3 regions of the Xenorhabdus sp. Sc-CR9 genome follow, and region 2 is predicted to be linked to each of the others. Evidence: riboswitches for the same ligand, from Rfam matches in the RefSeq annotation. Region 2 holds a riboswitch; each other region holds the start of a gene.
What was found. A riboswitch is a leader RNA that binds a small molecule or an ion and turns the genes downstream of it on or off. The one in region 2 is predicted to bind thiamine pyrophosphate.
Positions count from the first base shown of each region.

Region 1: linked by a shared signal. The riboswitch ahead of thiD (bifunctional hydroxymethylpyrimidine kinase/phosphomethylpyrimidine kinase) and the one ahead of thiC (phosphomethylpyrimidine synthase ThiC) in region 2 are both predicted to bind thiamine pyrophosphate.
Region 3: linked by a shared signal. The riboswitch ahead of thiB (thiamine ABC transporter substrate binding subunit) and the one ahead of thiC (phosphomethylpyrimidine synthase ThiC) in region 2 are both predicted to bind thiamine pyrophosphate.

Region 1 is NZ_CAWQTY010000109.1:84,096-87,377, forward strand. Features, by position in the region: gene fbaB (class I fructose-bisphosphate aldolase) at 1-390, shown strand, start outside; gene thiD (bifunctional hydroxymethylpyrimidine kinase/phosphomethylpyrimidine kinase) at 489-1,289, opposite strand; TPP riboswitch at 1,332-1,424, opposite strand; gene cspE (transcription antiterminator/RNA stability regulator CspE) at 1,549-1,758, opposite strand; gene AACQ81_RS05390 (amino acid permease) at 2,536-3,282, opposite strand, start outside.
Region 2 is NZ_CAWQTY010000159.1:40,162-43,443, forward strand. Features, by position in the region: gene thiC (phosphomethylpyrimidine synthase ThiC) at 1-1,442, opposite strand, end outside; TPP riboswitch at 1,591-1,715, opposite strand; gene AACQ81_RS07245 (HAD family hydrolase) at 1,769-2,440, opposite strand; gene nudC (NAD(+) diphosphatase) at 2,681-3,282, shown strand, end outside.
Region 3 is NZ_CAWQTY010000097.1:7,624-10,905, forward strand. Features, by position in the region: gene ptsP (phosphoenolpyruvate--protein phosphotransferase) at 1-1,054, opposite strand, end outside; gene rppH (RNA pyrophosphohydrolase) at 1,065-1,595, opposite strand; TPP riboswitch at 1,712-1,816, shown strand; gene thiB (thiamine ABC transporter substrate binding subunit) at 1,905-2,918, shown strand; gene thiP (thiamine/thiamine pyrophosphate ABC transporter permease ThiP) at 2,894-3,282, shown strand, end outside.

The DNA of each region.
Region 1 (3,282 bases), on a different contig from region 2:
ACGGGTCAGGCGAATCATCTGGCAGCAACAATAGGTGCCGATATCGTTAAACAAAAAATGGCAGAAACCAACGGTGGTTATACAGCCATTGGGTTTGGGCATACTGATAAACGTGTCTATAGCAATTTGACTACTGAGCATCCGATTGATCTGGTTCGCTATCAACTGGCTAACTGTTACATGGGGCGTGCTGGATTAATCAACTCTGGTGGTGCTTCCGGAGATAACGATCTGAGTGATTCAGTTCGCACAGCAGTTATCAATAAACGGGCTGGAGGAATGGGATTGATCCTTGGCCGCAAAGCGTTCAAGAAATCAATGAAAGAAGGTGTTGAGTTAATTCACTCCGTTCAGGATGTCTATCTCGATACGAATATTACTATCGCCTAATCAAACTTTTGGTACCCAATGGATTTCAGGAGATAGGTATATTTCACAATGGGGATACCAGTATCCCCATTATTCAATGACAATCCTATCTCTCTAATTCACCACCATTGATGAAAATGATGCACAGGACCAATCCCCTGACCAACGTCAAGAGTATCTGCTTGTGCCAGCGCATTTTGCAAGTATGCTTTTGCAGAAGGTAAAGTGCTTTGCCAATCGGAATAACGTGGGCGTAATGCAGCAAGTGCCGCAGAAAGTGTACAACCGGTACCATGAGTATGTCGGGTATTCACTCTGGGCGCGGTAAAACGCCACTCTCCTTCACGGGTAAAAAGCCAATCCGGGCTTTCTTCATTGTTCAAATGGCCGCCTTTCAGTAAAACCGCTTGACATCCCATTGAAAGTAATTCTCTTCCCTGCTGTAGCATCTCCTTTTCTGTCTCCGCAGGATTGCATTTCAGTATGGCTGCTGCTTCGGGCAAATTAGGAGTGATCAAAGAAACGATTGGTAGTAGTTGCTCTATCATTGCCGCAATGGCTTCTGGTAATAGCAAAGGATCACCACTCTTTGCCACCATGACAGTATCCAATACAATATGGGAAACTGGGTAACGGCGTAATGATTCTGCAACTACAGCGATATTGGCCGCATTGGATAACATGCCAATTTTAGCACTGTCTATTTTAACATCTGAAAATACGGATTCTAACTGGGCAGAAACAAAGAGAGGATCAATATCATAAACCGATTGGACTCCTCTTGTATTTTGGGCAACCAATGCGGTTATGACCGTTGTACCGTAAGCGCCAAGTGCGGAAAAGGTTTTTAAATCAGCTTGAATGCCGGCACCACCGCTGGGATCAGTCCCTGCGATAGTTAGTGAGTTAATTCTCATGATGGTGACTCCTATTCACCAGCAAAAGAAAAGTGGGTATCAAAATAAAAGATACCATGACTTCCCTACGCTGGCATTATCCAGATCAGGTAATACGGGTACTTCTCAGTTCAATCAAGAACGCCCCGAGCCAAAATAAAAATCACTCTATTAGTATCCCAATAGAGTGATATTTGCAATAGATTATCGTCAGATAATGAAACTAAAATAACGATAAATATATTTAGTCAGAAGTTAAACACCAACCAAAATAAATTTATTACTATAAAGTTGTGACGTTTGCGGCAGCAGGGCCTTTAGGACCATCCTGTATTTCAAACTCAACTTGCTGGCCTTCAGATAAAGTTTTAAATCCATCTTTCATAATTGCAGAAAAATGTACAAATACATCTTTGCTACCATCAGCTGGAGTAATAAAACCAAAACCTTTAGACTCGTTGAACCACTTCACAGTACCAGTGATTTTTGCCATTTCAAAAATTTCCTTTGAATCACTTAATTCGCCGATTGACATGAAAATAAACAAACTAGTATTCGTTGCTGTTATTTATTAACAGAACTGTACTCCGTTTACCCATGTGTTTTATCACATACTCTTTATATAATCGCAAGCCATTTTTTTCAGGTGCTGGAGCCAACGCACATATTTGAAAATATTAACATCTATTCTTATTTGAAATTATCCAACAATTTTTAATCAACCTAACCATATGAATATATACAAAAATAAAATTTTAACCTAAAGAAACAACTTTAATTAACCTAATATATAATGCTGTTTTTTGCGCCTATTGCAGAGTAGAACAGAGAGTTATCACGGTCCAGAATCCATTTTCGATAACTATAAAGTTATCACTAATTCTATTCAACTCTTGATTAACATAAAATATAATCATCTTGCATATAACCAGACTACTTTTTTGTTTATCATTTATTAAATATTATTAAATAATAATGTTTTTGTCTTTACTCTATATATGGATAAACGACTTTATAAGATTTATAAAGTCTGAAGTTTGTCATTTGGCCACTCCATATGTTCTACTAATGACACTATTTCTATGAAATAATTCATATCAAGTGGTTTTAATTTATCCTTAATAATATGACAAATCTCTTACTTATGAGTCACTAAGCTATGATAAAACGTATAATACCTTTAGGATTAGGTTAAAAATGGAGGAATACTGATAAGAATAATCAGCCGGGCATAATACCCGGCTGAAAATACGCTGAAATAGATTAAGAATTAAGCAGCCTTTTTCTTTGCTTTGGCTACTAAGTAACCCAGCCATAATACACCAATCCAGAATGGCATTAAAATAACTGAAATACTAATTGATGGCATCATCAGAATAATAACAAGAATGAACGCCAGAAACGCTAAACACAGGTAGTTTCCAAACGGGTACCACAATGCCCGGAATTTTGTCTTAGTGCCTTCCTTATTCTTAGCTGCGCGGAATTTCAGATGGGCAAGACAAATCATAATCCAGTTAATAACCAGCGTTGTTACCACCAATGCCATCAACAACTCAAACGCTTTACCCGGTATAACATAGTTAATCAGTACACCCATTGATGTTGCCAACGCTGATAACCCAATAGATAAAACAGGTACACTACGTTTATTCACTTTTGTCAGAATGCGAGGCGCGTTGCCTTGTTTAGCCAAACCATAAAGCATCCGACTATTACAATATACGCCACTGTTATAAACAGATAATGCTGCCGTTAATACAACTATATTCAGGACATTCGCCACCCAAAAGCTATCCAGATCATGGAAAATCAAAACAAATGGGCTACCACCTTCGACTACATTCCCCCAAGGATAAAGTGAAAGCAGAATAGCCAGTGAGCCGATGTAAAACAGTAGGATTCGATAAACGACTTGATTGGTTGCTTTTGGAATATTTTCCTCAGGATTTTCCGCCTCTGCCGCAGTGATCCCTACCGTTTCTAATCCACCAAACGAAAACATGATTACCGCCAT
Region 2 (3,282 bases):
TAGAATGGCGCTTCGTGGCAATGCTCCAGCTCTTCCGTCATATTACGGCGGATTAACTGCATCGGGATATGCCCCGGCCCTTCGATCATGACTTGAACATCGTATTCCCATGCGATTTTGGTCAGCTCGCCGAGCGTGTGCAGTTCTGAAAATTGTGCTTCGTCGTTGGCATCTTGAATTGACCCAGGGCGCAGTCCATCCCCCAAAGAAAGGGAAACGTCATAGGCGGCGCAGAGTTCACAGATTTCCCGAAAGTGAGTATAGAGGAAGTTTTCCTGATGATGGGAAAGACACCATTTCGCCATGATGGAACCACCACGGGAAACAATGCCTGTCAGCCGTTTGGCGGTCATTGGAACATAGCGCAGCAATACACCGGCATGAATGGTGAAATAATCAACTCCTTGCTCGGCTTGCTCCAATAAAGTGTCGCGGAACATTTCCCATGTCAGGTTTTCCGCTATTCCGTTAACTTTTTCCAGTGCCTGATAAATCGGGACAGTGCCGATAGGAACCGGACTGTTGCGCAGTATCCATTCGCGGGTTTCGTGGATATAGCGTCCGGTGGAGAGATCCATCACGGTATCTGCGCCCCAGCGGGTAGACCAAATCAGTTTTTCCACCTCTTCTTCGATGGACGAAGTCACGGAGGAGTTACCGATGTTGGCATTTACTTTAACCAGGAAATTGCGGCCGATAATCATTGGCTCGGATTCTGGGTGGTTAATATTGGCGGGGATAATCGCGCGACCAGCCGCCACTTCCTGACGAACAAATTCTGGTGTGATGTTTTCCGGTAAATTGGCACCGAAATTTTGTCCCGGATGTTGTTGGCGGAGCACTTCACTGTGAATGCGTTCACGCCCCATATTTTCGCGCAGTGCGATAAATTCCATTTCTGGTGTGATGATGCCTTGGCGCGCATAGTGCAATTGGGTGACGCGCTTTCCTTGCTTGGCTTTCAGCGGATGCGGGCGATGGCGACAACGCAGGTGATCAAGCCCTGCGTCTGCGAGGCGTTGTTGGGTAAAGTCGGAGCTAAGAGTGGAAACGGGTTCAATATCATTGCGTTCGTCGATCCACGATTGGCGGATTTTGTGCAATCCCGTTTGTATATCCAGTACGGAAGTAGGATCGCCATAAGGGCCTGAGGTGTCATAAACCGGAACTGGTTCGTTTTCCTCAAATTGGGGATTCTCTTTGGTGCCGCCGGTGAGTGTAGAGGAAAGTTGGATCTCACGCATCGGAACTTGGATATCAGGGCGTAAGCCTTCAAGATAAATACGTTTTGAATTGGGAAAAGCCACCCCTTGAACGGTGTTGATAAACGTCTGTGCGGCATCTCGTTGAGCCTTGCGCGGCCTTGCCTGATGGGGTTTTGGCGAAATATCAGCTGTTGGGATAATGGTATTTGAAATAGCGGTATTATTGGACTTAGACATAGCAAATTCCTGACTGTGTTATCACCTGTCTCATTGCTGGTCAGGCTTAAGTTGAGAAAATTGCTTGTCTGGAGCTCGCAGGGAGTAATGGTTTGTAGCTGAACATGGTTTGTACACGATGCTGTCATAGGTGTACGTAATAATCAGCGAGGTGATTACTCTTGTTCCCTTCGCGGGTATTAGCCCGATCAGGTTCTGCGGATCCCGAATAAACGGTCTCAGCCTGTGTCCATCGTGGTATACGCTGAACGCTAGGCACTCCGACAAGAAAAACACCCCAGAGTATAAAGGGGATTATAAAAACTACAACCTTTAACTGTAACCTTTTAGTATGACTCTAAAGTCCAGTTCAATTGCGTCCATCCGTGAATTTCGGCTTCCAATTGCAAACGAGGGTCTGCATTGATGGTAAAAACTTCGTCAGCAAATAAACACATTGGTAAATCATTTATAGAGTCTGTGTAGAATGAAATATGCTGCGGAGATAAATTCTGTTCTGATAGCCATTGCTGCAAGCGGGTGACTTTTCCTTCGCGGAAAGTGAGGGTTCCCAGAACATTACCGGTATAGCAACCCTCTTCCATTACCATATCGATCCCCATTACGGTTTGGACACCGAATGCAGCTGCAATTTTCTTTACCACGAAAGAGACGGTGGCGGAAATAATAATGATGGGAATGTCTTGCTGCCGGTAAGTATCCAGTTGTTTTTGGGCTGCGGGATAGATGAGTGGTTTGATTTTTGTTTCTACAAAATCAGTTAGCCAGATATCTACTTGTTCTTGGGAGATTTTGTGCAGTGCCTGCATGCTGAATGCCAGATATTTGTGCATATCCAGCTTACCTGCACAGTAGTCAGCTATCATTTTCTGGTCTGCCTCAAGAAAACGGGGATCAGTAATGATATTTTTCTCCCATAGATATTGTGTCCATAACCGGCCGGAATCTTTGCAAATTAATGTTTCATCTAAATCAAATACGGCAATTCTCTGTGACATGGTTGATATTCCTCAATTTAATTTAATGTATTTTTATTTATTTAATTCGGATCGTATACCTGCAAATTTTCAATTTGTAGAGCAGTCAACAAAAATGACACTTGAAAGACGAAGAGTATAAATGAGTATTAATTAGGGTGGCTAATAGAGCAGATTGCAGACGGAAGATAATGAAAAGAGTATGCTGAATTTGGACAAAATGCCATGAAGACAATCGTACAACTCATGATGGAATAGATGATGATACAGCAAAAATTGACAGGTACAGAACAGGGCTGGTGGATTGTCAGTCTTGAGAATCAAGTCTGGCTACCACAGGGGGAATTACCAACAGGGACTGCCCGCGAATGGTCATTGCAGAACCACATGGCGCAGCCCATCGGAGAATGGTTGGGGGATACAGTGTGGCTGATCCGCCATAAAATGGCTTCAGATATGTCTTCTCACCGCTTATTTGTTGATCGGGAAACCAAATTATTTCAATTGGTAGGGCGTGCTGTGCAATTGGCTGAGTTTTATCGTTCACATCATTATTGTGGTTACTGTGGTCATGAAATGAAGCATAGTCAACATGAATGGGCCTGTTTGTGCAATCACTGTCAGGAATGTTATTACCCACAAATTGCTCCCAGTATTATTGTTGGCATTCGTCGTGATGACCATATTTTGTTGGCACAGCACCAGCGTAGCCGAAATGGTATTCATACTGTGCTTGCTGGGTTTGTGGAAATCGGTGAAACGTTGGAAGAAGCGGTGCATCGCGAAGTGATGGAAGAGAGTGGAATTAAAATCCGTAACTTGCGATATGTCGCTTCTCAACCATGGCCTTTCCCGAACTCCTT
Region 3 (3,282 bases), on a different contig from region 2:
CGCCATCACGCACAATCACCCCGGTCAATTGTTCCTGTGGCATCTCAGCCAACAAATTGGCACTGAGTTCATCGGCAACCAGGATAAAATGCTCCGGCCACTGAGTGGCATCAGTGAAAGAATCATTCAGATGAAACAATACCCGTTGTCCAAGAGCACGCAGATCAGATGCCCTCTCCCGCATGTAGGGATCTTGCAGGCTGGCAAATTGCCCGGCGTATTTTTCAATCACAGTTTTGACTGCCCATTCAGCGACAAAACCATTATCAACTGAATAAAACAGATCTTGCTTGAGTTGGGGGTCATTTAATAAATGAGAATAGAGATCGAAAATGGCAGCACTTTCTTTCTGCGAGCTAGAGGTGAAACGCTTGCTGATTCGACGGCACTCCGCAGTTGATTCTTCCAGAGCACGAATTAATCTCAGACGTTCAGATTGATAATCCAAGGTTGATGCCTCAGATACCTGCTCCAGCAAAGGTTGTGAGCGGTCTTGCCACCCTTGGGACATGACGATGCCATTGGAAATGGCCAGTGCTTTAATACGACTCTGGCGGTACTGACCAAATATCCCTTTTGCCTGCGCCTGAGCGAGAATAACAGCAAGCTGCATTGCCAGTGTTACCATGAAAGATTCTTCACTTTCATCAAACAGGCGCCGTTCATGTTGCTGAACAACCAATATCCCCTGCAACTGGCGGCGATAAATAATCGGGACACCTAAAAAAGCCCGCAGACTTTCTTCTTTCACTTGGGGGATATATTTAAAACTGGGATGGTCACGAACATCAGAAAGATTAATTAATTCAGACAAACGCCCGACTTCACCCACAACACCTTCATTGAAAGCTAAACTGACCGAACGCCCTTTTGGTTTTCTCAGCCCTCTGGTTGCCATCAGGTAATAACACTGACGTTGATGATCTGCCAGATAGATAGAGCAAACATCCGTATTCATTGCCAGACAGGTTTCATTGACCAGTAGCTCAAGCGCTTCAGATAAATTGGCTGCCATCGCAACCTTTTCAACAATTTCTCGTAAGCGCATGAGCATAAACTGTTACCTAATTTCTTCTGCGACGATATAAATAAGGCGAATAGAGCTGTGAAGCAGGTTCCTGCATTGGCATCACAATGGAAGAGAATTCTTTCATCACGCGGCGATATACATCCCGTTTAAAAGAAACCACTTGCCGGACAGGATACCAGTAACTAACCCAACGCCAGCCATCAAACTCCGGCGTATTACTGCGCTGCACATTAATATCAGCTTCATTACACAACAACTGTAATAAAAACCAACGTTGCTTTTGCCCAATACAGACGGGCTTTGTATCCCAACGCACCAAACGCTTGGGTAATTTGTAACGCAACCAGCTCCGGGTCGAGGCAAGAACCCGGACATCTCTGCGATTTAAACCAACTTCTTCAAACAACTCGCGATACATTGCTTGCTCTGGTGATTCCCCTGGATTTATCCCCCCCTGAGGAAACTGCCAAGAATGCTGTCCATAGCGGCGAGCCCATAGAACCTGACCTTGGCGATTACAAATTACAATTCCTACATTCGGGCGGTAGCCATCATCATCGATCACCAGACTACCTCTCGATAAAACGAATTTGAAAAGATAACTAATTGTTTCACACTCATCTCAAGCGGTAAACCTCTATGATTGGACTTTGCAGACCCGGCCGAAGTCTCTACAATACGGCCATCTCAACGGGGTGCAGTTGTTGCAAAATATTGCTGCTGAGAACAAACCCGTCGGACCTGAACCGGTTAGTACCGGCGTAGGGATTTGGGATGCTAATAATTGATTAAAATAAGTAATTTTCATTTAGCTCCTTCTCAGATCCTTTGCCAATCTTCTAATAACCATTGTTAATAACGACAGGAGAGCAAAGTGTTTAAGAAATTATTTTCCCGCTTTATTGCCATTAGTACTCTCTCGATTTCTGCCAGTGTTTTTGCTCAGACGGCTCAAGTAAAGCCTACGCTGACAGTGTATACTTATGACTCATTTGCCTCTGAATGGGGACCGGGGCCTGCCATTAAAAAAGCTTTTGAAACAGGGTGCAATTGTGAACTGAAACTCATCGCTCTGGAAGATGGGGTCTCCTTACTGAACCGTTTGCGGATGGAAGGCAAAAAAACATCAGCGGATATCGTTCTGGGATTGGATAACAATCTGATTCAAGCGGCTCAACAAACCGGATTGTTCACACCAAGCCATATCGATACTTCAAAACTGAAATTACCCATTTCATGGAATAATAATACGTTCATTCCTTATGATTACGGTTATTTCGCCTTTATTTACAACAAGAATACCTTACCTCATCCACCCAAAAGTATGGATGAATTAATCAATGACCACCAGAATTGGAAGATTATTTACCAAGACCCTCGCACCAGTACTCCGGGCTTGGGGTTCCTGCTCTGGATGCAAGATCTCTATGGTGACAAAGCGGCACAGGAATGGCAAAAAGTTGCCAAAAAGACACTCACCGTCACGAAAGGCTGGAGTGAAGCCTATGGCCTGTTTCTGAAAGGTGAGGGCGATATGGTACTGAGCTATACCACATCTCCGGGTTATCACATCATTTCAGAGAAAAAAGATAATTATGCAGCGGCTATCTTCAAGGAAGGCCACTATTTACAAATTGAAGTAGCAGCCCAGTTAGCCTCAAGTAAGCAACCTGAATTAGCACAGAGATTCATGAATTTCATGATTTCTCCAGCATTTCAGCAAGTCATTCCAACAACTCAATGGATGTATCCTGTGATTGATATTCCGTTGCCTGACGTTTTCAAACAACTTCCTGTTCCTGAGAACTCTCTGCAATTCAACGCAGATGAAGTGGCAAAATACCGTACAAAATGGATACGTACATGGCAAAGCGCTGTAAGCCGCTAATAGCAGGCTGGTTATTACCGGGGGTCATTGCCTCCGGTTTATTGATTATCGTTGCCTTGTCTGCATTTGGGGCGCTGTGGTTCAATGCGCCTGAAAGTAATTGGCAGGAATTCTTGAATGACCGTTATCTCTGGCATGTCATTCGATTCACTTTCTGGCAAGCATTTTTATCCGCCGTATTATCGGTGACCCCCGCCATTTTCCTTGCAAGATCACTTTACCGCCGCCATTTTCCCGGTAAGGCTCTCTTTCTGCGCTTATGCGCAATGACATTGATCCTGCCGGTTTTGGTCGCTTTGTTTGGTATCCTTACCGTTTATGGTCAAACAGGCTGGTTGGCAAATATTTTCCAATGGTTAGGTAT